DNA from 3 places in the Corynebacterium sp. UD i78 genome. Region 1 is predicted to be linked to each of the others. Evidence: riboswitches for the same ligand, from Rfam matches in the RefSeq annotation. Region 1 holds a riboswitch; each other region holds the start of a gene.
The links. Region 1 has a riboswitch for thiamine pyrophosphate ahead of ACZ9GM_RS07725 (TenA family protein). Riboswitches for the same ligand answer to the same signal wherever they lie in the genome.
Positions count from the first base shown of each region.

Region 2: another riboswitch for thiamine pyrophosphate. It lies ahead of ACZ9GM_RS10995 (3-oxoacyl-ACP reductase); the one in region 1 lies ahead of ACZ9GM_RS07725 (TenA family protein).
Region 3: another riboswitch for thiamine pyrophosphate. It lies ahead of thiO (glycine oxidase ThiO); the one in region 1 lies ahead of ACZ9GM_RS07725 (TenA family protein).

Region 1 covers NZ_JBWCED010000001.1:1,629,284-1,639,612, forward strand. The annotation lists gene ACZ9GM_RS07695 (alpha/beta-hydrolase family protein) at 1-1,086, opposite strand, end outside; gene ACZ9GM_RS07700 (ABC-F family ATP-binding cassette domain-containing protein) at 1,079-2,950, opposite strand; gene ACZ9GM_RS07705 (4-diphosphocytidyl-2C-methyl-D-erythritol kinase) at 2,997-4,046, opposite strand; gene rsmA (16S rRNA (adenine(1518)-N(6)/adenine(1519)-N(6))-dimethyltransferase RsmA) at 4,043-4,999, opposite strand; gene ACZ9GM_RS07715 (transglycosylase family protein) at 5,047-6,177, opposite strand; gene ACZ9GM_RS07720 (TatD family hydrolase) at 6,238-7,080, opposite strand; gene ACZ9GM_RS07725 (TenA family protein) at 7,091-7,783, opposite strand; TPP riboswitch at 7,771-7,871, opposite strand; gene ACZ9GM_RS07730 (tRNA-dependent cyclodipeptide synthase) at 8,048-8,698, shown strand; gene ACZ9GM_RS07735 (cytochrome P450) at 8,780-9,790, shown strand; gene ACZ9GM_RS07740 (MFS transporter) at 9,792-10,329, shown strand, end outside.
Region 2 covers NZ_JBWCED010000001.1:2,332,491-2,342,819, forward strand. The annotation lists gene ACZ9GM_RS10975 (alpha/beta hydrolase) at 1-1,215, opposite strand, end outside; gene ACZ9GM_RS10980 (MBL fold metallo-hydrolase) at 1,172-2,344, opposite strand; gene ACZ9GM_RS10985 (pyridoxamine 5'-phosphate oxidase family protein) at 2,455-2,898, opposite strand; gene ACZ9GM_RS10990 (long-chain fatty acid--CoA ligase) at 3,154-4,812, shown strand; TPP riboswitch at 4,834-4,933, shown strand; gene ACZ9GM_RS10995 (3-oxoacyl-ACP reductase) at 4,998-5,759, shown strand; gene ACZ9GM_RS11000 (LLM class flavin-dependent oxidoreductase) at 5,759-7,006, shown strand; gene ACZ9GM_RS11005 (isopenicillin N synthase family dioxygenase) at 7,515-8,585, opposite strand; gene ACZ9GM_RS11010 (amidohydrolase family protein) at 8,597-9,877, opposite strand; gene ACZ9GM_RS11015 (PDR/VanB family oxidoreductase) at 9,874-10,329, opposite strand, start outside.
Region 3 covers NZ_JBWCED010000001.1:681,827-692,155, reverse strand. The annotation lists gene ACZ9GM_RS03305 (SPFH domain-containing protein) at 1-843, shown strand, start outside; gene ACZ9GM_RS03300 (NAD(P)H-binding protein) at 853-1,521, shown strand; gene ACZ9GM_RS03295 (NAD(P)H-binding protein) at 1,525-2,184, shown strand; gene ACZ9GM_RS03290 (GNAT family N-acetyltransferase) at 2,201-2,776, opposite strand; gene thiE (thiamine phosphate synthase) at 3,003-3,764, opposite strand; TPP riboswitch at 3,783-3,890, shown strand; gene thiO (glycine oxidase ThiO) at 3,882-5,066, shown strand; gene thiS (sulfur carrier protein ThiS) at 5,063-5,278, shown strand; gene ACZ9GM_RS03270 (thiazole synthase) at 5,281-6,081, shown strand; gene moeB (molybdopterin-synthase adenylyltransferase MoeB) at 6,078-7,253, shown strand; gene ACZ9GM_RS03260 (MFS transporter) at 7,247-8,551, opposite strand; gene ACZ9GM_RS03255 (sulfite exporter TauE/SafE family protein) at 8,601-9,341, opposite strand; gene ACZ9GM_RS03250 (glycosyltransferase 87 family protein) at 9,381-10,329, shown strand, end outside.

The sequences.
Region 1 (10,329 bases):
CATCAGCTCAAAGGCCTGGGCGGTGGTCGGGTTCACCCAGCCGGTACCGGTCGCCGGGGCGACCAGCAGGGCATTGCGGTCCTCAGCCCCGGTGCGCTGGAGCTCGCTGACGACATGCAGTGCACGCTCGCGGTCGTCGTCGCCGTCATCCATGCCCGCGTAGGCGCGGATCGGTTCCTTCGACGGGCGGCCGGTGAGATCCTCCAGCTCATCCTTGTACAGGCCCAGCGCGGTGAAGCGGGTGCCGTAGGCCCCGAGATCCTCCCACTCGGTCGGCGATCCCGGGCCACCGGAACGCTCACTGGCATGTGGCTTGACCAGGTCAGATCGGATCGGTTCGGAGCTGACGGAGAAGAACTGCTCCGTCGCCCGCCGGATGGTGCCCGGCAGCACGAAGTCGACGATGAGCACGGTGGCGACCGCCACCGCACCCCAGGACGCCAGCAGACGCAGACCGTAACGGGAATTGTTGCCCGGCACGGCATTCGCCAGCACACCGGCGAAGGCGGAGACGCCACGACCGAGGGCGACGAACAGAGCCCACACCAGCAGGCCGACCGGCAGAACGAGGAGGAACTGGGCCGGGGTGTAGGACCGGGCTCCCATGAGTTCGGCGAGATCCTGCTGCCAGCGCACGGCACGGAGCATCCAGACGAACAGTGCGACGGGGATGAAGACGAGCAGCGCGATCCGGAAACGGCTCCACCACACGGCGGGGATGCGTCGGCCGCCGGTCAACCGGTTCCACAGCGGTTCGATGATGTCCCTGCACCAGAGGTTCCAGTTGAGCAGCAGGAAGAGACCGATGAGGTGACCGGTTGCCGCGGACAGACCCGAGGCGATGCCCTGGTACAGCCAGGTACGCGGCACCAGCGACGGGGTCAGGGACAGTGCGAAGGCGACTCCGCCGATGACCAGTCCCCAGGTGTTGGGCGGTAGCGGACGGCGCAGGCCGAAGAACCGCGCGATCCGCGACCGGGGTTCCCCGGTATCGTCCTGGGACTTGTCCCTGGTTCCGCCGGGGGTCCTGCCCAGGGTCTCGTCCGGGGTCTCGTCCGGGGTCTCCTCAAGGATCTCCTCAGGCATGTCCCTCCTCGCGCATTTCGGCCACCTCGAGCCACCGCATCTCACAGTCGTCGTGTTCTGACCGTACTCCCTGGAGTTCCCGGTCAAGGTCGGCGAGCAGTCCTGTGTCGATCTGGCCGTCCGCCGGTGCCGCGGCGTCAGCGAGCTTCGCGGTGAGGGTGTCCACCTTCGCGCTGAGCTTATGCATCTTCCGTTCCAGGGCGTTGAGCTCCTTCTTCAGCTCGCGGTCCTCCTGGGCGGACAGGCCCGGGGAGGACGCGGCGTCGGCTGCAGCCGCTCCCTCGGCGGACGAGGAGCGGGCAGACACAGCCGCCGGGGCGGCGATCAGCTCGCGCCGTCGGTCGAGGTACTGCTGGATCCCGCCGGGCAGGTTGGTCAGTTTCCCGTCTCCGAACAGTGCCCAGGTGGAGTCGCAGATGCGCTCGATAAGGTACCGGTCGTGCGAGATGACGACGAGCGTGCCGGCCCATCCGTCGAGCAGGCTCTCGAGCTCCTGGAGGGTGTCGATGTCGAGGTCGTTGGTCGGCTCGTCGAGCAGCAGGACATTCGGCTCCGCCATGAGCACACGGGTGAGCTGCAGGCGACGTCGCTCTCCACCGGAGAGGTCCCGGACCGGGGTGCGCTGGCGCTTTGCGGAGAATCCGAGGCGTTCCGCGAGCTGGGAGGCGGTGAGTTCCTTCCCACCGATCTCCACGCGGGTGGCGACGTCTTCGACGGCGTCGAGCAGGCGTCGTTCCCCGTCCAGGTCCTCGAGTTCCTGACGCAGCCAGCCGATCTGGACCGTGCGTCCCTCGATCCGTCGGCCGCCGGCCAGCGGGTACTCCCCTGCCAGCGTGCGCAGCAGGGTGGTCTTGCCGGAGCCGTTGACGCCGACCAGTCCGATGCGCTCACCGGGGGTGAGACGCCAGGTGAGGTCTTCGACGAGGACGCGGGCCTCCGGGGGCGGGGTGGTGACCGTGGCGTCCTCCAGCTCGATGACCTTCTTGCCGAGCCGCTTCGTGGCGAAACTCATGAGTTCGACGGTGTCGCGTGGGGCCGGGACATTCTTGATCAGTGCCTCGGCGGCCTCGATCCGGTAGCGCGGCTTCGAGGTTCGTGCCGGGGCACCACGGCGCAGCCAGGCGAGTTCCCTGCGGGCCAGGTTGGCGCGACGCTGCTCCTCGGCGTCCGCCTGCCGGGCACGCTCGGCACGGGCGAAGGTCCAGTCGTTGTAGCCGCCCTCGAAGACGTCGACGGTGCCGTCGTGGACCTCCCAGGTGGTGGTGGCGACGGTGTCGAGGAACCAGCGGTCGTGGGTGACGACGATGAGGGCGCAGCGACGGAGCAGCAGATGCTGGGCGAGCCATTCCACACCCTCGACGTCGAGGTGGTTGGTCGGCTCATCGAGGATCACGAGGTCGAGGTCGCGGACCAGGGCCGCAGCGATGCCGACGCGGCGTCGTTCGCCACCGGACAGCCCTTCCAGTGGGGTGTCCATCCCGGCGCCGTCACCGAGGTCGTTGACGCCGATGCCCTCCAGGACATCGCGGATCCGCGGGTCCGACGCCCACTCGTGGGTCTCCAGGGTGCCGGATGCGCCGGTCAGTCCGGACAGGACCGCCTCGCCGACAGTGGTGCCGGGCAGGTCGCTGTCCTGGGAGACGACCGCCATGCGGAGGTCGTTGTTGCGGGAGACGCGTCCGGAGTCGACGGTATCGAGTCCCGCGAGGATGCGGATGAGCGTGGACTTGCCGCCACCGTTGAGTCCGACGACACCGATCCGGTCGCCGCTGTTGACCCCGAGGCTCACACCGTCGAGGAGCATCTTGAGCCCGTAGGACTTGTCGACGTTCTCGAGGTTGATGAGGTTGACTGTGCTGGCCATGGAGTTCTCTCAGTGATTCTTTCGTGTGGCGGGTGTTCAGACAGGATCAGGCAGGACGTGCGCCGTGGGAGGAGGACGCGGCGACGAAGGTGGGGCCGGTATGGCCGGCGACGGAGACGGCGGTGGCGACCTCGACGGCGTGCTCACGGTCGGAGCAGAGCATCGTGACGGTCGGCCCGGGACCGGTGACCACGGTACCCAGGGCACCTGCCTCGCGGGCAGCGGTGAGGGTACGCCGCAGTTCCGGACGCAGACTCAGCGCCGCGGACTGCAGGTCGTTCGCCAGGAGTTCGGCGAGCTCGGTCGGGTTGTCGGTGAGCAGGGCGCGCTGCACGGCAGTGACGTCACCGGCCCGGACATCGGGGCGCTCACCGCGGGCCGCGGCGTCCCGCTGGGCGTCCAGGCGGTCGAGGACCTCCCGGTACGGCAGCGGACGGGGATCGAGGGCCAGGGCCCAGTGCCGGGTACCTCGGCTCATCACCGGGACGAGGTCGGCGGCTCCGGGAATGGCGCCGGTGTCCATCACCGTGCCGCCGAGCAGGTGGGCGGGTACGTCCCGGCCGAGGGACGCAGCCAGGTCCTGCAGTTCGGCATCGGTGGGTCGGGGTGCGAGGGAGTAACCGGCGTCGGCGGCACCGGCACCGTGGAGGAGTTCGCGGGTGGCGATGAGGGCGGCCGCGGCGTCGGCGGCCTCTGCGTCGGCGGCTCCGGTGTCCCCGATGTCGGGGATCTCGCGGACGATGTCGACATGGATCTGTGGCAGGACGGCCTGCGGTGCACGTCGGTGGTAGCGGTCCACCACGGCGGTGACCGCGGCTACGGCGGCACGGCCGGTGTCCCCGGCGGTGGCTGGCCGCGACTGCTTCCCGGTGAGGTCCACCCCGGTGATCTCCGGGGACTCCGACTGACCGGTGACCGTGACGGTGACGGTCTCGGTGAGGTCCAGGGCCTGGCGGACGGTGACGAGGTCGCGGCCGCCGTCGGGGCGGTGGTCGCCCACGCTCAGCCAGAGGATCAGCATGCCCTGGGCGGTTGCCGTGGCAGAATGTGGCAGCCCGGTGTGCTCGGCGGGATCGGGCATGTCCGGGGCGGTCATTGTCCGGTGTCCTGCGGCGAATCCTGTGCAGAAGCCAGGGAGGCGACCGCGAGGTCGACGAAGGACGCGGTGTCGAGCTTTTCGCCACGCTCCTTCGGGTCGATGCCGGCGGCGGTGAGCACGGCCTCTGCGTCCGCCCCGGAGCCGAAGTGTCCGGACAGTGCGGCGCGTAGCGTCTTCCGGCGCTGGAGGAAGGCGGCGTCCGTCACCGCGAAGACCTCCTTGCGGAGGATTTCGGGGTCGTGCGTGGTCAGGGCGTCCTGCCAGGGGCGGGAGCCGTCGGTCCACCGGTCGATGCGGACGAGGCCGGAGTCGATCTTCGGGGCAGGCCAGAAGACGTTCTTGCCGATCGTTCCGGCCTTGGAGACCGCACCGTAGAACCCGGCCTTCACGCTGGGCACGCCGTAGATCTTCGATCCGGGGGACGCCGCGAGCCGGTCGGCGACCTCCAGCTGGACCATCACGAGCACGCGGCGGATCGACGGGAGCTCCTGCAGCAGGTGCAGCAGCACCGGGACGGAGACATTGTAGGGCAGGTTCGCGACCAGGGCCGTCGGCGCGGGGACACCGGCCTCGGCGAGGTCCGCCGCGGTGAGGGTGAGTGCGTCATGGTCGATGACCGTGACGTCGTCGGCGCGTGCCGGCGCGAATTCCCCGATGGTGCGGGGCAGGCGTGCGGCGAGTCGCTTGTCGAGCTCCACGGCGGTCACCCCACCGGTTCCACCTACCTGCTCCAGCAGGGCGAGGGTCAGGGAACCCAGCCCTGGACCGACCTCGATGACCCGGTCGTCGTCCGACAGTTCGGCGGCCGAGACGATGCGTCGGACCGTGTTCGGGTCGATGACGAAGTTCTGCCCCATCTTCTTCGTCGGGGTGATGTCGAGTTCCGCCGCCAGGGCGCGGATCTCTCCGGGGCCCAGCAGGCGTACCGTGTTCTCTTCGCTGTCCGTCACATGTCGAGGATAGCCTGTCGGGGACAGACGATCTATCAGCGGATCTGTCAGCGCAGGCCCATGCTGGAGGTGCAGGCAGGCCAGGCGCCCCAGCCCTGTGCGGCCTGGACCTTCTCGGCCACGGCGATCTGCTCCTCGCGGGTGGCCATGTAGGCCTCCGGAGCGTACTCGGTACCGCCGAATGCCGCCCAGGTGGACGGGGTGAACTGCAGGCCGCCGGAGAAGCCGTTGCCGGTGTTGATGGACCAGTCTCCGGTGGCCTCGCACTGGGCGAGCTGGTCCCAGACGGAGCCATCGGAGACGGAGGGGGCAGAGGATCCGGTGCCGCGGCGCACGACGCGCTCGGTGGCGGGCGTGATCTCCTCGCGCTTGAGCTCGTCGCGGTGTGTCTCGACACCGTTGAGGGAGTGGATACGGACGGTGACGCGGGCGGTACCGGCGGTACCTTCCTCGATGACCTCTTCCTCACCCTTGGCCATGTCCGGGTCCTCGATGACCTTCTCCGGCGGGGCGATCTCCTGGTCCTCGGTGACCTCTTCACTGGTCTTCCGGGTGACGTCGATGTGCATGTCGTCGGTGACCGGGGTGTCCGCCGACGGGGTGACGACGTCCTCCTTGCCCAACGGAGCACCGCGCATCTCGAGCACGTCGGCCACGGTCGGGGCAGACATGGTGAGGCGGGCAGGCGTCTCGTCCGGCTGGCCGTCGTTGAGCGTGAAGCTCTTCGGCGAGGTGATGTTGAGCTCCATGCCGTCGAGCGGGATGGCCGAGGCGCTGGCGGTGGTGGATCCGGCGTCGATGTCGAGCTCATCGAGGAGTTCGGAGACGGTCATCTTGGTGGTGTCGACGGTGCGGGACTGACCGTCGACGACGAGGGCGACCTGCCGGGCAGAGCGGACGGTGACGCGGGAGCCGTCGGAGACGGACTCGCTGAGACCCGGGGTGATGAGGTCACCGTCGGAGACGTCGACACCCTCGGACGACAGGATCGACTCAACGTCGCCGCGTACGGTGCTGGCCTTGAGGATCTTGCCGTTGACGTCGAGGGTGACGTCCTTGTGGTTGGTGGCGACGACGGCTCCGCCGACAACGAGGGTGGCGAGCATGCCGCCGGTGGCGACACGGAGCGGGACGGAGCGGGTGTGGTTGATGCGGTGGAGCGTCGACTTGTTCTTCACCCAGATCACGATACGGTAACGATGCGCTGACGGCAAAGATATGTGACAAGAATCCCGTAATTATTCCGTGATCCGGTAGAGATCACGCGCATTGCGTGTCACCTGGGCACCTAGTGCCTCTGGAGTCACATCTCTCACTTCTGCGACACAGCGTGCGGTGTATCCGACGAAAGCCGGCTCATTGCGCGAACCCCGGAATGGCTCTGGCGTCATGAACGGTGCATCGGTCTCGATGAGGATCCGGTCGGCCGGACAGATCCGCGCCGCTTTCCGCAGCTCCTCGTTCCGCCTGAACGTCACATTGCCGCAGAAGCTCAGCCAGTAGCCGCGGTCGACGGCCTCCTGCGCCACGTCCAGCGGCGAAGAGAAGCAGTGCAGCATGATCCGCAGGTCGTCCGGGGCGTCCGCCAGGACGCGCATCAGGTCGGCGTCCGCCTCCCGGTTGTGGATCATCAGCGGCTTGGCCAGCTCGTGGGCCAGGGCCATATGCCAGCGCAGCGCCTCCTCCTGGACGTCCAGAGGTGCCGTGCGCTCCGGATCATGGGCGATCCAGTAGGTGTCCAGCCCGGATTCCCCGACCGCCACGCAGCGCGGATCAGCGGCGAGCTCCCGGAGTCTGTCCTGCACACCGTCCTCGAAGAGCTGGTCCGCGCGGGTCGGGTGGATGGCACAGGCGGCGACGACCCGCTCATCAGCATGGGCGGCCTCGAGAGCCTGGACCGACTCGGCGAGGTCGTCGCCGACGGTGCAGACCTGGTTCACCCCCACATCCGCGGCCCGGTCCATGATCGCGCGCACCTCCTCCGGTGTCGTCGCTTTACAGGACGCCAGGTGGGTGTGCGCGTCGAAGAGTTCCGGCAGCGGCTCGGGTGGGACAGGGGTCGGACGCTTCTTCTTCGACATGGCTGTCAGGTTAGCGGTGCTCGCTGAAGAACTGCAGTTCCAGGTCCACGGTGCGCCGGAAGTACTCCCGCGCCAGGGCGGCGTCCTCCGGGGAGCGCTCCCCTGCGCGGTCCACCTCGGTGCGCAGGAAATCGATGAGCTGGTGAAACCCGGGGTAGTCATGCAGGCGCACCCATTCAGCGTGGACGTGGCGGGGCGGGTAGCCGTTCTCCCCCGTACCGTGGGCGCGGTTCTCCGGGCGGGTCGCCCAGTCGAGGTACAGCCACTCGCAGACCACGAGGACGCCGAGGATCGCGGCGTAGTTGCGGGTATCGGCGGCATCGACGAAGAGCTGCTTGAAACCGGCGGTGGCCCCGGTGTCGGGGACGGATGTGTCCGCATCCAGTTCGGACGCGGCCTCACGGAAGTAGGTGTCCTCGTCGCCGGCGACCTCGCCGAGGAACTGCGCGAAGCGGTGACGCGAGGGGCAATTGTCCGCCGTGGCGACCGCCGCACCGAGCAGGGCCATGAAACCGTCCGCGAAGCGGTAGTCCTGGACCAGGTAGCCGGCCATGTTCTCGTCCGGCAGCGTGCCGGCGAAGAGCTCGGTGACGAAGCGGTGGGTGGCCGCGGCTTCCCAGGTGGTGCGGTTCTCCTCCCGCAACGTGTCGCTGAAGCGAGTGGTGGGTGTGCCGGTCGTGGTCTGCGCAGCATAGTCTTCCATGACGATTCCTCCGCGAGTGTGAACTCGATCAGGTTCGACGGGTCTCATCTCAGCCCGGGCCTTCTCCCGGGCACCCCGTGTCACTGCCCGAGGGTACCTACGGGGGCGCTGAGCGCACTGATTTGCTGAAAAAATCCTGTGCAAAGCGCGCTGAACAGCATCGGGCCGAGGCACTGAGACAACAGTGCTCAACCGTTGCCACCACCGTTCCCACACACCTTTCATGGAACTGTCCATCGACCATCGTTCAGAGAGACCCATCTCATGGATATTCCAGACACCGACCATCTCATCATCGGCATGAGCCCTTTCAATCCTCATTTCTCCCTCGACTGGCTCATCAGCGCTTTCCGGTCGGGAGCTGACCACTTCGCCACAGTCGATGTGCTTCACCCCGGCGCCATCGCCACCTCCCTGCTGACCGCAACCGGGACCCCGGAAGGTCGAGCCCTACGGAGAGCGAGACAGCAATGCAGCAAGAAACTGCGGACTGTGGCTGCAGCAGTGGAACAGTCCGGAGTCGTGCTCGGACGGACCTCCCCACTACTCAACTCCGACCACATTGTGGAGCCGAACTATGCCGGTCGCAGAGAACAGGTTGCTGACGAGTACCTCCGCAACACCGAATTCCGACGCCGCTGCCCGGCCATGAGTTCGGCTGCCACCCAGTCACGTCTTCGGGCAATCGGCTCCTCCACTCCACCGGATCCGGGTATTGCCGTCGACTACGTACTTGATGAGCTCCCTGCGTACACCCATCGCGCAGACCTGTTCCACTACCCTTCCGCAGCACTGAGTTACCCCGCGCCATGGCCGGCCGGTGAGGACATCAGGGCAGGGGAGACATCTCTCGACACCGATCCGAACAGCCACTTTTTCGTCCTCGACCCCGAGCCGGAGGCACATCATGTCTGATCTTGACAACCCGACGCTCCTCTGCGATGAAGCTCTCTACGATCCGTACCCCATCTACCGGGGATGAGGGAGCACGGTTGCGTGTATCACGACCTCATTGCGGATGCCTGGTGCGTCCTTGATCTCGACCTTGTCCGCACTGTGCTGCAGGACTCGACCGGTTTCAGCAGTCACCATCTGGCAGACCGTGCCGAGCCCGTGCTCGGAGCACGTGTGCTCGCGCAGATGACCGGTGCCGAGCACACCGAGAAGAAGGCCGTCACCATGCACGGTCTCGCAACGGTTGCCATGGACGGCTACCACCTTCCCGCAGTTGAGACGGCTGTCACCAACCTGTGGGAGCGGGTAAAGGATGCCGAGTGCCTAGACCTCGTGGAAGAACCGGCAGGACCGTCCGCCACTAATGTGACGTGCGAGCTCCTCGGTATCGATGCACAGTGGAAGCACAAGGTTCTCCCGTGGAACCGCAGTGTCGTCCAGTTCATCACGCTCCTGCAGCAGACCCCTGACGAACGGTCACAACGGTTGGCGGACGCCGGATATTTCCGCGCGTCCATGCTCCGTCTCATAGAGACCCGGCGTCGATCCCCCCGACACGATCTCGTGAGCTATCTCGTGTACGAGACACTCCGGTCCCCAACGTTGGAGGAGTCTGTCACCACCGGTACCGGAAAAATCACCGATCTCCCTACTGAGACGCTACGGCTGCACCCGCCAGTCCAGATCATTCCACGGATCGCCGTCGGGAAACAGGTCCTCGGCGGGCACTCTATCCCCGATGGGAGCACAGTGTACTGCCTTACCGGTGCTGCTCACCGCGATCCCTCCTTCTTTCCGGATCCGGACAAGTTCATCCTGTCCAGGAAGGAAAACTCTGTACGAAGCGCCTTTCCCCCATCCGCTGAGCATCTTGCCTTCGGCTCCGGACGTCACTTCTGCATCGGTGCCATGCTCGCCCGTCGGCAACTTGAGACAGCGTTCCGTGCATCGTTGTCCCATTTTCCTGAGTGGAGGCTCGCCGCCGACCCGTTGACGGAGCATGGGCTGTACACCCGCGGGCCATCCCATCTCCTCCCCGAAAAGAGCATCTGACGTGAGTACCTCTGGGACCACTCCTGCCACGCCGTCTCTCACGCCCCGGACCACCTTCGTCCTGCTGCTCGCCTCGATACTCCCGTTGATCGACTCCAGCCTGGTCAACGTCCTGCTTCCGGTGATCAGTCGAGATCTCAACGTCTCCCGGAGCGATGTGCAGCTCGGAGTCTCCGCCTACATGCTCGCTGCCACCGCCGGCATCGTGCTCTCCACCACTTCCCTGCGGCGCTTCGGACCCCGACACGTCTGGACCGGATCAGTCCTGGTCTTTGCCCTCGCTTCCGCCCTGGTCGGTCTCAGCGGGACGCTACTACTGTTCGTGATCGCCCGCGTCCTGCAGGGTGCGGCATGTGGCTTCATCATGCCGGCGGTCCAGCAGATCGCCGCCGACATCGTCGGACGCGAGGGGATGCGCGCCGCTCTGGCGACCATCGGACTACCCGCGGTCATCGCCCCGGCGTTCGGCCCGCTACTGGGCGGTGTCCTGGTGGACGCCGTCGGGTGGCGCGTCCTCTTCCTGGTCAACGTCCCGGTCG
Region 2 (10,329 bases), 700 kb from region 1:
GAGGGACTCACCGAAGACCACGATCTTCGGGCGCCGGTTCTCCGGCAGTTCCCGCACCTTCGCATCCACCGCCTCGAAGAGGTACACGCCGGCCTGTCGGGCCTGCTCCTGGTCGACGAGGAAGGACAGCCAGCTCGGCAGGTAGGAGTACTGCATCGACACGGTCGCGACATTGCCGTTGTACATGTACTCCAGCGAGTCGACGGTCGCCTGGTTGATCCAGCCGGAACCGGTCGCCGAACCGACGGCAATGACCTCGCGTCCCATACCTCCGGCGCGGACCAGTTCCTCGGCAGCGAGTTCGGCGTTCGCCCGCAGATCGTCGCCGGAGCCGAGGCCGACGAACGAGCGGATCGGTTCGACAGCGTGGTAACCGTTGATCTCCTCCAATGTGTCAGTGGAGGGCCCGTGGGAGACGAACTTGCGTCCCTCACGGCCCAGAGATTCCCAGCTGACCAGGGATGCGTCACTACCGGACCGCATCTCGCTCGTCGGCTTCACCGACGTTTCGGTGGTGTCGTCGTTCGCAGTGGCGAAAGACGCGTTGAGGAACTTCAGCGAGTAATTCGCGACGACACCGTTGGCCAGGAAGACACTGAACGCCACCACCACCGCAATCGCCGACACCCGTGCGATGCGTGGCGGGAGGACGTGGTGCAGCCAACCGTTGAGGGTCCGGACCAGTTTCCCCCAACCCTGTCCGAGCAGGACGAGAAGGAAGAAGACCAGAACCGCGACAATCACCGTCACCGGCCAGACGGTCCAGCTCAGGTGCCCTTCGCCGACCAGAACACGAACCTCGTTCTGCCACACCCGGAACTGCCACAGTCCGAGAACCGCACCGACGACGGCGACAACACCCAGGGGGACCCACCACCGCCAGGACAGCGTGCGGCCCCGCTTCTGCTCCGCCGGATCCTTGTTCATCATGTACCGGACCAACCAGGAGACGAAGACGCCGATCATGTAGCCCACGGCGGCGGACGCTCCGGTGACCACGCCCTGGAAGAGGGGACCACGGGGCAGCAGCGAGGGTGTCATCGAGGCGAGCATCATCACCACGGCGACGACGGACCCGGTGTAGCTCAGCCGCAGGCGGTAGGTGGTCAGCCGACTGAGCCGTTCTTCGAGGGTTCCGGTGACATTCCCGGTGGTCGGGCCGGTTCCGGCGTCAGTGCCCGTCCCGGGGGACTCTGCATTCTTCGTCGAGGCCAAGGGTCCGCTCCCATCGGATCAGTGCGTCCTTCCCGTCGTCAGTACGGGAAAGTACGAGGTCACGGTACATCATTGTCTGGCGTAGACCGGACACCAGCATCGGTGATTCCCGCAGTCCCTCCCAGCCCGAGGACCAGGTCAGCTGCGAAGCCAGCCGCCACACACTGATCTCCGGGTTCCAGTCGAGGACGCGCCGCACCTCCCAGGCACGGGCGAGGACATGCTCGGCAGTCTCGCGGCGTCGTGCCGCAAGGCCCGAGAAGACGTAGCCGTGACCGGGGATGACCAGCAGATCGTCGAACTCCTTGATCCGGTCCAGGGACTCAAGATAGTCGATCACCGGGTTGCCGCCGAGCTGCCCGACGCCCAGTCCGATGCCCGGGTGGATCTCCGGGAGGATCATGTCGGCGGCGAGGAAGATTCCGGCGCCCTCGTTGACCAGGCACATGTGCCCCGGGGTGTGGCCGGGGGTGACGACTGCCCTTGTCCTGCTGCTGCCCCCGAGATCGTCGTCGAGGCCGTGGTCGGCGAGCAGATCGCCGTCGGCGAGCCGGATATCCGGCCGGCGCCGCGGGATGAACGCGGGGACGCGGGGGTTGTTCATGTGCTCGACGGCGGAATCGAGGATGCCGGCAGGTGCCCCGAAGCGCTCCGGCCAGGGGGCGTAGACGTCGTCGGCGTCTCCGACACGGGACTTCTCGACGGTGCGCCACTCCCGGTCACCGACAATGAAGCGGGCGCGGGTGGCGTCCAGCAGACAGGATGCTGCGGCGACGTGGTCGGGGTGGGCGTGGGTGACGATGACCTGGGTGATCTGTTCGAGACGGCGTCCCCGGTCGTGGAGGAATCGGTCGAGGTCGCGGAGGTACTCGCCCTCGTGCTTCTTCCCGGTCCAGCCCGGGTCGATGACGGTGATACCGTTCTCGCCGAGGTGGATGGTGGAGAACACGGACGCCATGACCCCGGACCCGGGCATTGTCACCGGACGCACCCAGGTCCCGGTGCCGTGGCCTTCCCCGGCTGTGCCGCCGACGACGCGCACCGGCCCCGGGGTGCGACTGTTCTGCGCAGCGGTGTACTGCGGCTTCGCGAAGGGCGTCACCTGGGATGCGGCCGGGGGAGTCGACATGTTCTCAACGTACCGGTTGCAGCGGTAGGAGGCTGACGGTGGGCCGGGGCACAGTCATCCACGCGTGACTCCGGTGATGTGGTTGATCCTCCGTTCCCGGAGTTCGTCGATCAGTACCGCTCGGGCTCTTCGCCGAGGTTGAACTTCCGGCCGGAGAGGCCGTCCTCGTTCGGGGTGATCACCACGTAGTTGTACTTCAGCGTCGGCAGCCAGGGCTTCAGCGGCGCTTCATCGGCCGCGTGGATCTCGGTCGTGTCCTTGAGGATGCGTGCGGTGCCCTTGACGATGACGGACCAGGCTTCGCCGGTGTCCTCGGAGGTCTGCTCGACATTGTCGACCTCGAACAGGACATCATCGTTGAGGTTGAGGCTGAACAGTTTGGTGCCCTCGGCGGTTCGGAAGAGGATCTTTCCGTCATGCACGATGTAGTTCAGCGGGAAGAGATCGATGTCGTTCTTCCGGTGGACGACGAGACGGCCGAAGGTCTTGGTCGCCAGGAGGTCCAGGGACTGCTCGTCGGTGAGGTGGGTGACGGGAGAGTTCTTGTCGGTCATGCCCCCCATTGTCCCACCCCGCCACCCTCTCCTCCCCCGGATGTGGGGACCAGCGGGGGCAGCAGGACGCCGGTACCGGGGGTGACATGTCCGGAATTTCACGACGAGGGCAGCCGCAGAAGCCACATCGGATCCACTTCGACAGTCACCGACCTGTCCGCCTGACATTTCAGACTCAAACCCTTAGTATCACCGGTAGCAAGAAGTGAACAGTGACTCACAGCACCTCCTACCCACAGACGGGAACACATCACAATGCTCGGACAGATGATGGACCAGCCGCTGCTCATCAGCAGCATCGCGCGCCACGCGGACCGGCGGTTCGCCGACCAGGAGATCGTCTCCTTCACGGTCGACAACCCGCGCCACCGCTACACCTACCGGAACGCCTTCTCACGCGCCCGGAAGCTGGCCAACGCCCTGGCACGTCACGGTGTGGAGCAGGGTGACCGTATCGGCACCATGGCCTGGAACGACTACCGCCACTTCGAGCTCTACTACGGTGTCTCCGGCTCGGGTCTGGTGTGCCACACCATCAACCCGCGCCTGTTCGAGGACCAGCTCGTCTTCATCATCAACGATGCCTCAGACAAGTTCCTCTTCCTCGACCCGATGTTCGTCGGCACCGTCGAGGCACTGCTCCCCCGCCTGGACAATGCACCGCAGCTCGTCATCCTCACCGATGACGGGCACATGCCGGAGACTTCCTTCGATGCCGTGAGCTACGAAGCCTTCATCGCCGACGAGTCCGACGACTACGACTGGCCGCTGTTCGACGAGAACACGGCATCCGCCCTGTGCTACACCTCCGGTACCACCGGCAACCCCAAGGGCGTCCTCTACAGCCACCGTTCCACGGTGCTGCACAGCTTCGGTGTCTCCCTCCCGGACGTCTTCGACCTCTCCGCCAAGGAGGTCGCCATGCCGATCGTCCCGATGTTCCACGTCAACGCCTGGGGCATCCCCTACGCCACGGCGCTGACCGGCACGAAGCTGGTCTTCCCCGGCCCGAAGATGGGCGACCCGGCGGAACTGCAGGCGCTCATCGAGGAGGAGGGCGTCACCAACTCCGCCGGCGTGCCGACCGTCTGGCAGGGCCTCATCGCCTACCTGGACGCGTCCGGCAAGCGCATCGACTCCGTGAAGACCCTCGTCGGCGGTGGTTCGGCGGTGCCCTACTCCCTCATGGTGGCCTACGAGGAGCGCTACGGTGTCGACCTCGTCCACGCCTGGGGCATGAGTGAGACCAGCCCGCTGGGCTCGATGTTCCACACCTCCCCCGCGCTGGAAAAGCTCCCCGAGGAGGAGCGGCAGAAGGCACGCGCCAGCCAGGGTGCCCCGCCCTTCGGTGTGGAGCTGCGCATCGTGGACGAGGACGGCAGCGTCCTCCCCCAGGACGGAGAGGCGGTAGGTGCGCTGCAGATCCGCGGCCCCTGGATCGCGTCATCCTACTTCAGCGCCGACGGCCCGGGCACGGTCGGCGCAGACTCCTTCACCGCCGACGGCTGGTTCGACACCGGCGACGTGGCCTCCATCACCCCGCTGGGCTACATGCACATCGAGGACCGCGCGAAGGACCTCATCAAGTCCGGCGGCGAGTGGATCAGCTCCATCGAGCTGGAGAATGTCGCCGTGGCCCACCCCTCGGTGAAGCAGGCGGCGGTCATCGCCATGCCGGACGAGAAGTGGCAGGAGCGTCCGCTGCTGGTCGTCATCCCCGAGGAGGGAGCTGACCTGGATGCCGCAGAGCTGCTCGGCTTCTTCGACGGCCAGGTCGCCAAGTGGTGGATCCCCGACGCCATCGCCGTCACCGACGCGATCCCGCTGACCGCCACCGGCAAGATCAGCAAACTTGACCTGCGCAAGCAGCTGGACGCCGGGAAGTTCACGGTCCAGGCGCCGGCGACGGCGTAACCGTCGAACCTGCTACGCTCGCATCCTGACACGGGGTGCCGCCCGACCAGGGCGGCTGAGATCACACCCGTTGAACCTGAACCAGTTCGTACTGGCGGAGGGATTGTCAGGGTTTCCGCATGTCTGTGCATGCACAGGCACGCATGCCCGAAGGTCCTTACCGCTTGTGACCGAAAGGCATGAGCATGAACCTCACCGATCAGACCGTCCTCGTCACCGGAGGCGCCCGTGGCCTCGGCAGGGCACTCACCGACGCTTTCCTCCGCGAAGGCGCGACCGTCATCGTCAACTACTTCTCCAGCGGGGACGCCGCGGCGTCCCTCATGGCGGAGCACCCCGGCCGCGTCCTCGCCGTGCAGGCGGACGTCCGCGACCGCGAGCAGGTGGATGCCCTGTTCACCACGGGCGCAGAAGCCAGCCTCGGCCCGGTGACCACAGTCGTCAACAATGCGCTGGTCGACTTCTCCTTCAACGGGGACGCCCGTCCGAAGGCCACCGACATCAGCTGGGGTGACTTCCACCGCCAGTTCGAGGGAGCGGTGGGTGGTGCGGTGAACGTCATCCAGGCCGCACTGCCCGGCTTCCGGGAGATCGGCAGCGGACGCGTGGTGAACATCGGCACGAACCTCTTCCAGAACCCGGTCGTCCCCTACCACGACTACACCGCTGCCAAGGCCGCGCTCCTGTCGTTGACCAGGACGTTCGCGGATGATCTGGGCCCGGAGAACATCACCGTGAACATGATCTCCGGCGGTCTGCTGCGCACCACGGACGCCTCCGCCGCCACCCCGGAGGCCGTCTTCGACGGCATCGCCTCAGGGACACCGTTGCGTGAGGTCACCACCCCGGAGCAGTTCGCGGACACGGCCCTGTTCTTCGCGTCCCCGTGGGCCCGCGCGGTCACCGGTCAGAACCTCGTCGTCGACGGTGGTCTGGTGAAGAACTGATGCACCTGAACCTCTTCGCCTACGGCTGCGGGCACCACTCCGCCGCCTGGCGCGCCCCGGACTCCGCCTTCGACCGGCTCGGTGACGTGACCTGGTGGGAGGACCTCGCCCGGACTGCGGAACGGGGACGCTTCGACGCCTTCTTCCTCGCCGACGGCCAGTCGCTGAACCCTGTCCCCGGACCGTCCTGGTTCCTCGAACCGGTCACCGCGCTGACCGCCCTCGCCCGGGCGACCACCCGGCTCGGACTGGTCAGCACCATCTCCTCGACCTTCTGGGATCCCTTCCACGCCGCCCGGCTCAGCGCGAGTCTGGACCACATCTCCGGTGGCCGCGCCGGTATCAACGTGGTGACCTCCATGACGGACGCCGAGGCCCGCAACCACGGGATGGACCGTCTGCCCGACCACGCGGAACGCTATGCGCGTGCCGCGGAGTTCATCAGTACCGTGACTGCCTTGTGGGGGTCCTGGCCCGCCGGTTCCTCCCCTGCTGAAGCTGTACCGGTGGACCATCACGGCCGGTACTTCGACGTCGACGGGCCGCTGAACATCCCCGCCACATCGCAGGGCCACCCGGTGCTCTTCCAGGCCGGGGCGTCCGAGCCGGGCCGTGACCTGGCCGCCCGGTACGCCGAAGGTGTCTACGCCGTGGCGTGGGACCTCGACTCCGCCCGCGACTACCGTCTGGACCTGCGGCGGCGTGCCGCCGGGTACGGTCGCGACCCTGATGACCTGGTGATCATGCCGGGTCTGGTGACCTTCGTCGGGAAGACGGAGGAGGAGGCGAGGGAGAAGCAGCGGGAGCTCAATGAGCTGCTGCCGGTGGAGGATTCCCTCCGTCAGCTGTCCTTCTTCGTCGGTCAGGACACCTCAGGGTGGGACCTTGATGCGCCGGTGCCCGAGCTTCCGCCGCTGGCGGAGTTCAGCGGTCCGGCGGGACGCTACGCCACGATCCTGCGGATCCTCGCGTCCTCCCCGGGTGGTCGTCCGACGGTCCGTGACCTGCTGGGTTACCTCGCCGCCGGTGGTGGTCACGCCACCTTCGTCGGCACTCCGGAACGGATCGCCGGTGAGATGGAGCGGTGGATCGTCAATGGTGCCGCCGACGGCTTCAACCTCATGCCGCCGACCCTGCCCGGCGGGCTCGACGATGTCGTGGACCTGGTCGTCCCGGTCCTGCAGGAGCGTGGTCTGTTCCGCCGGGAGTACACGGCGGACACGCTGCGCGGGCATCTCGTGGGATAGTGCCCCGTACGAGCACCTGATTTTCCTGCATCTCGAGCTTTCCGTCCGTCCACGGAGTCTTCCTTATGCAGGGGTGCACGTCGTACCCTCGACGAGATGGGGAAGCTCACCCTGGATCAGCGCCCCTCGCTGGAGACCGCCCTGGAGGAGTATCGCGAGAAACCCCGGACGCGACGCCACGGGGAGAATCCTTGTTGATCACCATGTCCGGGAAGCCGATCTCCGTCTGGTCATCGCAGCGGGGCTGACGGTCCTCTCCCTTTTTCGGCATATTCCTGTGCCTGTTCGGCCTGGAACCACCCGGGTCCGTTGTCGGTGCCGCGTTGTGTGGGTTGGGAACCCTCGCGCCGACCATCGGGTCATTCCTGCGTCCAGGGCCGCCACGGGAAAGTGGTTGGAGCTGCGGGCAGCCGGGCCCGGTGTCGGCATCACGCAGTCTGAGGCTGGTCAGGACCACCTCCCGACGACCTCACGGTGCGTGATGCGGACATACCCGAGGAGAACCCACCTACCGCCGCGAGGACAGCACCCGCTCCGACTCGCGCGCCGTGTCCGAGGCGTTGAGCTCCAGCGACCGCGACCCGGCGAGCTTGCGGGCCACATGCTCGCCCACGGTCACCGGCTCGTACCGGGCGGGGTGGTCAGAGTCGACCATGCCCGGCAGCGGACCGACGATGGCGTCCACGTTCCCGTCATGGAAGAACGCCGCCGACCGACGACGCAGGATCGTGCCGTCCACCACCGGCGGCTTCACCCGGTGCAGCGTCGACCTCCACTGGTCATTGGTCAGTCGCGCAGTCACGTCACCCAGGTTGACCAGCAGCGCACCGGGCTCGGGAAGCACATCGTTCCACGACCCGTCCGACCCCAGTACCTGCAGTCCGGCGACCCGGTCGGCCCAGAGCACGGTGACGATGCCGTAGTCGGTGTGCTCGCCCATGCCGTTGAGCTCGCCGTCGAGCTCCACGGTCACCCCGGGTTCCAGGGCGTAGTTGATGGTGCGCAGTACGTCGATGGAGTGGTCGGCCAGGGATCCGATGGTGCCGCGAGGCTGACCCAGGGCGTCCTCGAAGATGTCGACGAGCGTCTCGGCCACTCCCTGGGCAGCGCCGAACCACGCCTCCAACTGCGATCGGAAGCCGGCCATCCCTTCGGCACCGGCACCGGACTCCGCCGGCCACACGTTCTCCGGGTAGTCCGAGACCGGCAGGTCCAGCTCCGGGAAGGCGGACGCCTGCACACCGATGTTGAAGGCCTCGAAGAAGTCGTTCATCCCGGTCGCGGACTCCACCCCCAGTGACAGTGACAGTCGCTCGGACTTCGGCGGCGAGTAGCCGCGGTTCACCGACGGCGGTGTCGTGACCTCCTTCTTCACCTCGAGATCGCGGAGGAAGAAGGCGTCCAGTGCCGAAGCCAGGCCGTCCCATACCTGCGGGTCGATGCCGTGCCCGGTGAGCTGGATGAAGCCGACCTCGCGGGCTGCGGCGTCCACCGCGGCAGCGACGGCAGCCTTTTCGGAGTCGGTACCGCCGGTGACGTAGGCGGTGATGTCGATGACGGGTACGTGGAATCCGGTCATGTCAGGTCCTTTCAGGATCGTTCAGCAAGTAGTTCAGTCAGTTCAGCGGCAAGCCGGTCGGCATCCGCGGTGAGCAGTTCGCCGTCGCGTACCACCCATTCCCCGGCGACCATGACATCGCGAGGACGCCGCCCGGGGGTGGCCCACAGCAGGCCCGCGGGCCAGTCGTGGACACCGGCGTCGGCGACCCCGGAGCAGTCCCAGACGCACAGGTCAGCGGGTGTCCCGGCATCGAGGACGCCCAGTTCAGGCCAACCCAGCCCTGCGGCGGAGCCGGCGGTCGCCATACCCAACGCCTCCTCTGCGGTGAGGACGCGCCCGGTCAGCCCGGAGACCTGCACCGCCAGTCGGGCATCGGCGAGAAGGTGACCGCCGTCATTCGAACCGCCGCCGGAAGTTCCCAGGCCCACGGTCACCCCGTGGTCGAGCAGGTCGCCGACCGGGGCGACGCCCCAGCCCATCGGCACATCGCAGCCCGGCGCGTGGGTCACGGTCACCCCGGAGGACGCCACGACCTCCACCTCGGCGGCGGTGATACCGCACAGGTGGGCCAGCGTGACGCCCGGTTCCAACCAGCCCCAGTCGGCCAGCAGGTCCAGCGGCCGACACCCGTACGTCAAGGCGGCACGCTCGACGTCCACCTGTTCATTGGACTGGGTGCGGCGCAGCAGCCCGAGTTCCCGGGCCACGTCGCGCAGGGCGGTGAAGGTCTCGGGCCCGTCGGTGTGGGCGCCTGAGGGACCGACGGCAAGCTGCAGCGTTCCGCGTCCGACCGGGTCCCCGGCCATGGCAGCGAAGGAGGCGTGGATGGCACGGACCGAGTCGACGACGGCGTCGGCGTCCTCCCCGGTGGTGCCGCGCACGAAGCACAGCCGGGCGCCGAGAGCGTCAGCCACCGTCGCCGTGGCACAGGCCAGATCCACCGGAGATACCCCGTCAGGCCAGGTCAGATGATGGTCGGCAACAGTCGTCACCCCACACAGCAGGGACTCCGCCACACCGACGGACGCCGCTGCGGCACCGAGCTCCGGATCGACGGCGTAGCCGCGGTAGGCCTGTCCCATCACCGACAGCCACTCGGCCATCCGCACACCGCGGGTCCCGGGCAGTGTACGGAACGCGGACTGCAGCAGGTGGTGGTGGGCGTTGACCAGACCCGGAGTGACGATACAGCCGGAGACGTCGATGCTCTCGGCGTCTGTGGGCAGGACAGTGGTGATCACCCCGTCGACGACGGCCACATCGGACGACGCCCCCACCGATGTCAGCGCGCCGCGCAGTACGGTACTCAAAGGTCCAGCACCAGCCGTCCGGAGAAACACCGGGAGACGCACACCATCATCGACTCGTTCTCGGCGCGCTCCTCCGGGGTCAGCACCGCGTCCCGGTGGTCGACTTCCCCGGAGACGACCTCGACCTCGCAGGTCCCGCACATACCTTCCCGGCAGGAGGACGCCACCAACCGGCCGTGCTCCTCGAGCACGGACAGCACCGAGGCGTCCGCCGGCACGGTGAAGGTCTCCCCGGAGGATGCCAGCGACACGTCGAACGAGGTGGCCTCCCCCGAAATGTCCGGCGCGGTGAACTGTTCGGTGAAGACGTCCACCGCCGGCTGGTCGGCGACCACGGCGGCGACACCGTCGGTCAGGGCGCCGGGTCCACAGACGTAGACGGCGGTACCACGGGGCAGGTCGGCGAGCTCTGCGGCGAGGTCGACTCGTCCTTCCGCTGACCCGTGGAAGCG
Region 3 (10,329 bases), 950 kb from region 1:
CCGGACAAGAACCACATCACCCGTGCCGCGTCCCGCTTCGAGGGCAGCGACCGCAAGGAGGTGCTACGCGCCGCCTACGACATCTTCGGTGGCGAGACCCGTGCGATGATCGGCCAGATGACCGTGGAGGAGATGATCTCCGACCGCATGCGCCTGGCGTCCGACGTCCTGACCAACGCCGAGCCGAAGATGGCGGAACTGGGCTGGGGAATCGACTCCTTCCAGATCAGCTCCATCACCGACGACAACAACTACATCCGCTCCCTCTCCGCCCCGGAGCTCGCCCGTGTCGAGCGTGAGGCAGCCGTCGCCGAGGCCCGCCGGGACGCCGAGATCGAGAACGAGCGACAGAAGGCCAACCGCCTGAAGTCCGAGTACCAGCGCGACACCGACCTGCTCACCAGCGAGAACATCAAGCAGACCGCGCAGGCGAAGGCGGAGGCCGAGGCGTCCGGCCCGCTGGCCAAGGCCGAGGCAGAACGTCAGGTCGTCGCCAAGCAGTCCGAGCTCGCCGCCGAGCAGGCGCTGCTGCGTGAGCAGGAGCTGATCGCCGAGGTCGTCAAGCCCGCCGAGGCTGAGGCGCAGCGTCGGCGCATCGAAGCCGAAGCCGAGGCACAGGCCCTGCGCACCACGTCCGATGCGGTGGCGTCCAACCGTGGCGTCATCATCGACAAGCAGATGGTCGACCAGATGCCGGAGATGATCGACTCGCTGTCCGAGGCACTCGGATCGGCGAACCTCACCCTCGTCGGCGATGGCCAGGACCTCAACCGGCTGCTCAGCCAGATCGCCTCGGTCGCACCGGGCCTGCGGGAACTGGCGAAGCGCGACAACGGCGCGTAGACACGGGGTATGTCTGACGCACTCATCATCGGCGGCCACGGCAAAGTGGCCCTGCTCGCAACCCCTAAGCTCATCGACCGCGGTTTCGCGGTCACCTCGGTGATCCGGAAGCCGGAACAGTCTGAGGACATCGAGGCGCTCGGTGCCACTCCCCTGGTGCTCGATCTCACCCGGATCACCCCGGACGCTTGGGATGCCCTGCTCGGCCGGTTCGACGTGGTCATCTGGTCCGCCGGTGCCGGAGGTGGCGCCGCTGAGCGCACCTACGCCGTCGACCGGGACGCCGCTCTCGCGGTCATCGACTCCCTCGAGCGACTGCGGGACGCCGGCAAGGCACCGCGCTACCTCAACGTCTCCTATGTCGGGGCGACGAAGCACTCCGTGCCGGAGGACGACTCCTTCTTCCCCTATGCAGATGCGAAGAAGATCGTCGATGACCGGCTGAACAGCACCACCGGTCTGGACTACGCGATCCTCGGTCCGGCGGCACTCACTCTGGAGCCGTCCACCGGCTGGGCACCGGTGGACGCCGCCGCCGATAATCCGGAATGGTCGACCGAGACCTCCCGCGAGCTCGTGGCGGACGTCATCGCCGAACTCGCCGCCCGTGAGACCCTGCCGGCGGACCGGACCGTCGAGTTCATCGACGGGCCGACCCCGGTCAGTGAGATCGGCTGAGACGTGCCCTCAGCTCTCATCATCGGCGGCCACGGCAGGGTCGCCCTGCTTACTGCACCGATGCTCGGCGATCTCGGTTTCTCCGTGACCTCGGTGATCCGCGACGCTGGACAGTCCGCCGACATCGAGGCCACGGGCGCCACTCCCCTGGTCCTCGACATCACCCGGGTGACAGCGGACGGGTGGGACACTCTGCTCGCCGGGTTCGACGTCATCGTCTGGTCCGCCGGCGCCGGTGGAGGAACTCCGGAGCGCACCTACGCCGTCGACCGTGATGCCGCCCTCGCGGTCATCAATTCCCTGGAGCGGTTGCGCGACGCCGGAAAGACTCCCCGGTTCATCAATGTCTCCTACCTCGGCGCCACCCACCACCGGGTCCCCGAAGGCGACTCCTTCTACCCTTATGCGGACGCGAAGAAGACCGTCGACGACCGACTCAACAGCACCGAGGGCCTGGAGTACCTGATCCTCGGACCGTCCGCACTCACCCTGGAGTCCGCTGTCGGGTACGCGACTCCGACCACAAATCTGCCGCCGGAGGACTCCCACACCTCCCGCGAACTCGTCGCCGAGATCATCACGGTCTTCGCAGACCGCAACTCTCTTCCCGGTGACCGGACAGTCGAGTTCGTCGACGGCTACCTCCCCGCCAGTGAGATCTAGGGAAACTGCCTGACAACTACTGGACGTCGAACGCAGCGCTGTAGGTGACGGTAGCCTCGGGGTAGTCACCCTTGCGGTCGAGACGCAGGGCCTGGAAGTAGGACACCTGCTCCGGCGCCAGCCCAGCCATCGTGAGACCCTCACGGTGAGCGAAGCCGAACCGGGCGTAGAGCGAAGGCTCGCCGAGCAGGACCGCACCGGTCGCCCCGTAGATGACGAGCAGGTCGAGCAGGGCCCGCATCAGCCCGGAGCCGGTTCCCTGGCCCTGGAAATCCGGATGTACCGATATCGGTCCGATGCCGTACCACCAACCCCCGTCCGGTGGGTCGAGGGTCACGGGGGATGCTGCGACATGTCCGACGATGCGTCCTGCGTGGACGGCGACGAGCGAGTACCGGAGTTCACCGGCGTCGCGGAGGGCGTCGATGATCTTCGACTCGGTGCCGGAGGCGTGTTCGACCTTGGCGAATGCGTCGTTGGTCAGAGCGCGGATGGCTCCGATGTCTGAACCGTCGATACGCTCGGGACGGATGACCGGGAACCCTTGTCCGGTGGGAACTGTGGCAGATGTGGCGTCTGTGATGGTGTTCATAACCGCATGATACCGGTGTTCCTGCTGGTCGGCAGGGGTGAGACACCCCGTCCCAGCAGGTGGGCATAACGGCGTCACCTAACTCGTTCTCGCCGCATTCAGCCGACCGGTCCCGAGCTCCGGATCACCCGCTCCAACCGCCGAATTGTCGACGTCATCTGTGCCGGTCCTGTCCCGCCCATGCCCATACAGCTACCGGTACTGGTAACTGCATTGGACTTCGGCGTCAGCGGGTACAGGAGGTCAGTCCTTGTCCAGCTCGGCCCCCCAACACAGCCTTCAGCTCCGCCGCCGCGGCCCGGGGATCATCCGTCTCGGTCAACGGACGCACCACCACGGCACGCACCGGGTACCCCTCCGACCCCTCACCGGCCGCCGCCTGCACCTCCGGCAGGGTGGACGCGTTCACCCCACCGATCGTGAACCACACCTTCTCACGTTGCCACTGCTCAGGGGCCGAGACCAGCATTGACGCGGTCTCCGTCACCAGCGACAGTCCCGTTGCCGCGCGTCCCGGTTTCGTCGGGGTCTCCCAGAGCGGCCCGGTGCAGAAATAGTCGAGGTCGGCGTCCTCCATCGCGGCGCGTGCCTGCGACAGCGAGTGAGTGGACAGTCCCACCACCACGTCCGGGCCCAGCAGGGACCGCACCTGGGGGATGGTCAGATCGTCCTGGCCGACGTGGAAGACGTCCGCGCCCACCAGTGCGGCGATGTCCGCCCGGTCGTTGACCGCGAACAGCTTCCCGTGTTCCTCCGCCACCGAGGCCAGGACCTCCAGCGCCGCGATCTCGTCGCAGGTGTCGATGGACTTGTCGCGCAACTGAATGATGTCCACCCCTCCCTCGTAGGCGGCGTGGAGGAAATCCCGCAGATCGCCCTGTTCGGCCCTGGCCGGGGTGCACAGGTACAACGAGGCGTCCTGAAGCTGATCGAGACGTCGGACACGCAGGTCACGGTCGGGGGTGGCACTGAAACGGGAAAGGCTCATGTGGTGGAATGGTAGCCGTAGGCGAACTACGGGAGCCCCTGCAGGGGCTGAGAGGACCGGAGCACCGGTCGACCGTCCACACCTGACGCGGATCATGCCGCCGGAGGAAAGGAACGCATGAACACACGCCCGCCAGATACCGTCATTGTCGGTGCCGGCGTCGCCGGGCTGACCGCCGCCTGGAACCTGCACAAGGCCGGGCAGCGTGTCACCGTCGTCGACCCCACCCCGGGAATGGGCGCCAGCCGCGCCGCCGCCGGCATGATCGCCGCGGTCAGCGAGGTGATGTACCAGCACCACACGATGCGCTCCCTGATGACGACCTCGGCCGCCCTCTATCCCCCACTCGTCACCGAGCTCACCGAAATCCTCGGTCACGGCGTCGGCTACCGGGGCACGGAGACCCTCGACATCGGTGCGCACCCGGCCGACCGCGACTGGTTCGCCGACCTCGCTGAGGTCCAACGTGCCGCGGGCATGACCGTCGAGCGGATCACCACCCGTCAGGCCCGGACACTGGAGCCGGCGCTGTCCCCTGCGATCTCGGGGGCGTTCCTCGTCGCCGGGGACCACCAGATCAACCCCCGCAAGCTCGTCCCCGCCCTTATCGAGGCGCTTGAGCGGGATCCCGGCTTCAGGCTGGTCCAACGGCGCGTCACCGCAGTCCTCCGCGACGGCGGCGACACCGGCGCGGTCACCGGAATCACCCTCGACGACGGCACCGAACTCCACGCCGGCACCACGCTGCTCTGCCCCGGAGTCTCCCTCGACGGCATCGGCAACCTGCCCGAGGCCGAGTGCGTGAAACTCCGCCCGGTCCACGGCGACATCCTGCGCGCCCGGCTACGCCCCGGCCAGCCACCGTTGCTCGACCGCACCGTGCGCGGCATGGTCGACGGCCGCCCCGTCTACCTCGTCCCCCGCACCGACGGCGAGATCGTCATCGGCGCGACCGAGCGGGAGGACGGGTTCGACGGCGTCGTCCTCGAGGGTGCCTACCAGCTGTTGCGGGACGCCCAGACGCTCGTCCCCGGTGCCGGGGGCCTGGAGCTCACCGAGATCCTCGCCCGCGCCCGCCCCGGCACCCCCGACGACCTGCCCTACATCGGACGCCTCGACGGCGTCGACGGACTGGTCGTCTCCACCGGCTACTCACGCCACGGCATCCTGCTCGCCCCGTTGGGCGGACACCTCGCCGCAGGCCTCGTCCTCGGTGCCGACAGCACAGCGGAGGACGCCGCAATGCTCGCCGCCACCGACCCTCAGCGGACATCCCCACACACCTCAGGAGCAACAGTATGACCGTCACCGTCAACGGTAAGCCCCACGACTACGCCGACGGGGCCACCGTCGCCGACATCATCCTCGACATCACCGGCCACGTCCACGACGACGACCAGCTCGGTGTCGCCGTGGCACTCGACGCGACCGTCGTCCCACGCAGCCGCTGGGCGTCCACCCCGGTACCTGAGGACGCCGAGATCGAGATCATCACCGCCATGCAGGGAGGCTAGTCATGTCACTCACCATCGGATCCACCACCGTGGACTCCCGCCTGATCATGGGAACCGGCGGCGCGACGGCGATGACCGTCCTGGAGGACGCCCTCGTCGCCTCCGGCACACAGCTCACCACCGTCGCCCTGCGCCGCTTCAACCCGACGACCGGCACCTCGCTGTTCGGCCTGCTCAACAGGCTGGGCATCGAGGTCCTGCCGAACACCGCCGGCTGCTACACCTCCCGTGACGCCCTGCTCACCGCCCGGCTCGGCCGGGAGGCCCTGGGGACCGACCGGGTGAAGCTGGAGATCCTCGCCGACGACGAGACCCTGCTGCCCGATGTCGTCGAACTGGTGGACGCCACCGAGCAGCTCACCGATGACGGTTTCGAGGTCTACGCCTACACCTCCGATGACCCGGCGGTGGCCCGGTCCCTGGAGTCCGCCGGTGCGGCCGCGGTCATGCCGCTGGGCGCGCCGATCGGCACCGGCCTGGGCATCCTCAACCCGCACAACATCGAGCTGATCTGCTCCCGGGCGACGGTCCCGGTGATCCTCGACGCCGGGGTCGGCACCGCCTCGGACGCCGCCCTGGCCATGGAGCTGGGCTGCGACGGTGTACTGCTCGCCAGTGCCGTCACCCGCGCCCAGGATCCGGCGCTCATGGCCACGGCCATGAAGGCGGCCGTCGAGGCCGGTTACCTGGCCCGACGGGCGGGACGCATCCCGAAGCGCACCCTGGCCGAGGGCGCGTTGGCGTCCTCTCCGATGGAGGGACGCATCGTCGCAGGCACCAGCCGGGAAAGCGAGTCGCTGTGACCGCCGCGAAGGCTCTCCCGTTCGCCCCGCTGGTCGACCCGGTCGACGAGCTCACCCGCGATGACCTGATGCGTTACGCCCGGCATCTGACCCTGGACCAGATCGGACCGGAGGGTCAGCGTCGACTGCGGAATGCCAGGGTGCTCGTCACCGGAGCCGGCGGCCTGGGCTCGCCTGCCCTGCTCTACCTCGCCGCGGCGGGTGTGGGCACCATCGGCATCATCGACGATGACGTGGTGGATGTCTCCAACCTGCAGCGTCAGGTTGTCCACGGCATGGATGATGTCGGGCGGCCGAAGGTGGAGTCCGCCGCGGACGCCGTGGCCCGGATCAACCCGACGGTCACCGTGGAGCAGCACCGCACCCGCCTCACCGCGGACAACGCCGTGGACATCATCGGTGGCTACGACCTGGTCATGGACGGCGCAGACAACTTCGCGACCCGCTATGTCGTCTCGGACGCCTGCACTCTGACGGACACCCCGTGTGTCTGGGGATCGATCCTGCGCTTCGACGGCCGGATCTCAGTGTTCTGGAACGGCCCGGACCATGACGGCATCAGCTACCGTGACCTTCACCCGGACGCCCCCGCGCCCGGTGAGGTTCCCAGTTGCGCCGCCGGTGGCGTCATCGGGGCCCTGCCTGGCACCATCGGATCGCTCATGGTCACCGAGGCCGTCAAACTCATCACCGGTACCGGTAGGCCGCTGTTCGGGCGGCTGCTCATCCACGACGGCATGGCGATGACCTTCCGTGAGCTGAAGATCCTCCCGGATCCGGACGCCCCGCTGGTCACCGCCGTGGACAACAGTGTCTCCGAGACCTGTGCCGTGCCCTCCTACCCCACCGTCAGCCCGACGGAGCTCCAGTCACGGCTGGATACCGGTGCGGTCCTCGTCGATGTGCGTGAGCCCTGGGAACGTGAGATCGTGTCCGTCCCCGGTGCGCTGTCCGTCCCCCTGGCCGAGCTGCAGGCCCACGGTGCCGAAGCCCTGCCGGACGCCGCCCGTGGCCGTGACGTGGTCTTCCACTGCAAGGCCGGCAGCCGCTCCGAGCAGGCGCTCGACGCGGTCTCACCCTACTTCGCCGCGCGTGAGGAGAACGCCTCCCACCTCGACGGCGGCGTCCTGGCCTGGGTGCAGGACCTGCACCCGGACCTGCCGACCTACTGAGTCACCTGGCGGGTGCGCCACCGCGCCATCGCGGCCCGGCTGATGACGAGCCCGACCACACCGAGGATCCACACCACGCCGACGGCGAAGAACCAGGCGAGCCGGAAATCGCCCCAGGCGTACTCGGCGCCGTCAGCCGAAGCGTCCAGAATGAAGCCGACCACCTGGGAGGCGACCATCGCGGCGGTGAACCCGCCCATGTTCGCCAGACCGGTGGCCGTCGCAGTGAAGCGACGGTCGACCTCCTCACGCACCGTGTCGAAGCCGAAGTTCGCGACCGGGGCCAGGCCGGGCAGCACGATGTTCATGATGATGATCGCGGCGTAGCCACGCGGGGCGTCCGGCAGGAAGAACACGACCCAGCTCACCGCGACAAGGACGGTCGCCCCCAGGGCCACCAGTGGACGTCCCCGCCCGGCGCGCGCGGAGATGATGCCCGCCAGTGGTCCGACGAGGACGCTGACCACCATGTTCACCACGAGCACGGTGGAGGCCTGCCCGTCGGACAGCCCCATACCGAGTGTCATCAGCGGCTTGCCCCACAGCAGGGTGAACACGACCTGGCTCATGAGCGTGAAGTGGATGAAGAAGCCCATCCAGCAGGCGGGGTGCCGTACCACGAAGGCGAGGATGCGGCCGATACCCGGCTTCTCCCGGGCGGTGGTCTCTGCTGCGGCCGGAGTCGGGTCCGGGGTGTCCCGCACCGCGACCCACACCAGGATCGCCACGAGGACACTGGACGCGCCGAGGCTCACGAAGGACGTCTCCCAGCCCTGGGCATGCAGCAGAGCGGTGAACGGCACTGCGGAGATGAACTGGCCGACATAGCCCAGACCGCCGGTGAGCTGGGTGAACAACGGGGTCTTCCGCATCGGGATCCAGGCCGGCAGGATGCGCATCACCGACAGGAACGCCGTGGCGTCCGCCGAACCGATGATGACGCGGGCCAGGATCGCCACCGGATAGGAACCGGTGGCTCCCAGCAGGACCTGCCCCAGTCCCATCATCAGGGCACCCACGACGAGCATCCGTCGCGGACCGAACCGGTCGATGAGCATGCCCATCGGGATCTGCGCGCACGCGTAGACGCCGACCTGGACCGAGGAGAACACCGCCAGGCGTGAGGCCGAGATGTCGAAGTGGTCCATCGCCTCCACACCGGCGACGCCCAGGGAGGTACGTCCCGTGATCGCCAGGATGTAGGCGAGGATGCCCGCGCCCCACACCGTGAGGGCGCGGGCGCTGAGCCGGTCAGAGGGACGGTCGGCCGGTGTCGGGGGGGTAGGCGTAACAGGCACGTTTCCCCACCCTAGACCTGTGGTCCGATCACACGGAACGCAGTCACCCTCACAGAGACGCCGCACCGCGCACCAGCACAGTGGCCGCGCCGGCGGCGGCGAGGAACAGCGCGAGCCGGTGTGCGGTCGCGCGGTCGATACGCCGTGCGATCCGGGTGCCCACGGCAATGCCGAGGACGATGGCCACCAACGCGGCCGGCCAGATACCCCACGGCTCCGACCCGATGTCACCGGCACCGGAGAGCCACTTGATGATGAAGCTCAGCGTCCCCGAGACGATGAACAGCGGCTGGAGCGTGGCGGCGAAGGTGCGCTGGTCCCAGTGGGACGCCTGGGCGTAGACGGTGATCACCGGGCCGGCGACACCGGCGAGCGTGTTCGTGAAGCCGCCGACGGTACCGGCGACCAGGGCCGGTGCCTTCCCCGTCGCATCGGGGACGTACCGCCTGCCGACGGTGGTGACAGCCAACGCCAGAAGGATGAGCACACCGACGATGATCTGCAGCACCGCCGGGCTGACGACGGTGATCAGCCAGGCCCCCGGCACCGCACCGACCACCATGACCGACCCGATGAGGGCGAACTTCCGCCAGTCGACAGTGCGTCGTTGCGTCCACGTGGACAGGCTGGCGTTGACCGCGGCGATGACATTGATGACCATCACGCCCTCGACCGGCCCCATCGCCAGTGACAGCACCGGCGCCCCGAGAATCCCGACGCCCATACCGGACACGCGCTGCATGCAGGAGCCGATGAGGATCGTGACGAAAACGAGGAGGACGGGGGTCATTCCCCACACTGTAGCCGCCGCCCTATACCATCTTGACGTGTGACTCCTCCTCCCCCCGTCGCCGCACAGACCCCGGTTCACCACTCCCGCGCCGTGGTCTGGCTCGGCTGGCTGGTCGCCCATCTGATCCCGGTGATCTGGATCGACCGCTTCGCCACCTCCACCGGTGACGTCCACTACTACTTCGTCGGCGTCAACAACTACGTGCCCGGCGCCATGACCGAGTACCCGGTGTTCGGGACGCTTCCCGCCCGGCTGGTCAACATCCTTCCCGGCGGGGAGGACGCCTACATCCGCTGGTTCGTCGCACTCTGCGTCCTCACCTCCGCGGCCTTCACCGCCTGGCTGATCCACGTCGACCGCGACCCCGGGCACCGGGCCGCATGGTTCTGGTCGTTGTTCATTGCCCTGTCCGGGCCGATCGTGCTGACCCGACTCGACATCTTCCCCGCGCTGACGGTCGCCGCCTTCGCCGCACTGCTGTTCGCCCGATCCCGGGTGGGACGCCGCCTCGCGACCGTCGCTCTGGCCCTGGCGACGATGATGAAACTGTGGCCCGGTGTGCTGGGGGCGGCGCTGGTCGGGGGATGGCGACGACGCTCCACCTGGGCCCGGGTGCTCTGGTTCTTCGCCTCCCTCGCCGTTCTCTGCGTCGTGGTGCTCGTGATCTCCGGCACCGACGGACTGACCTCACCACTGGACTACCAGTCCGACCGCGGGCTGCAGATCGAGTCGGTCTTCGCCACCCCGGTGATGGTGGCCGCGGCCTTCGCCGCCGCCGGGGACGACCGCTGGCACATCGGCTACGCGGCGTCGAAGAGTTTCGAGATCACCGGGCCCGGCGCCGGAATCATGACGGGCGTAGCCTCGGTGGCGACCGTGGCCATGGTGCTCATCGCCGTCGGGTGGGCGGTCACCCGGCTGGTACGCGACGACTGGTCGTCAATGCAGGCCCTGGCCTTCAGTGTCTTCCTGGTCGCACTGATCA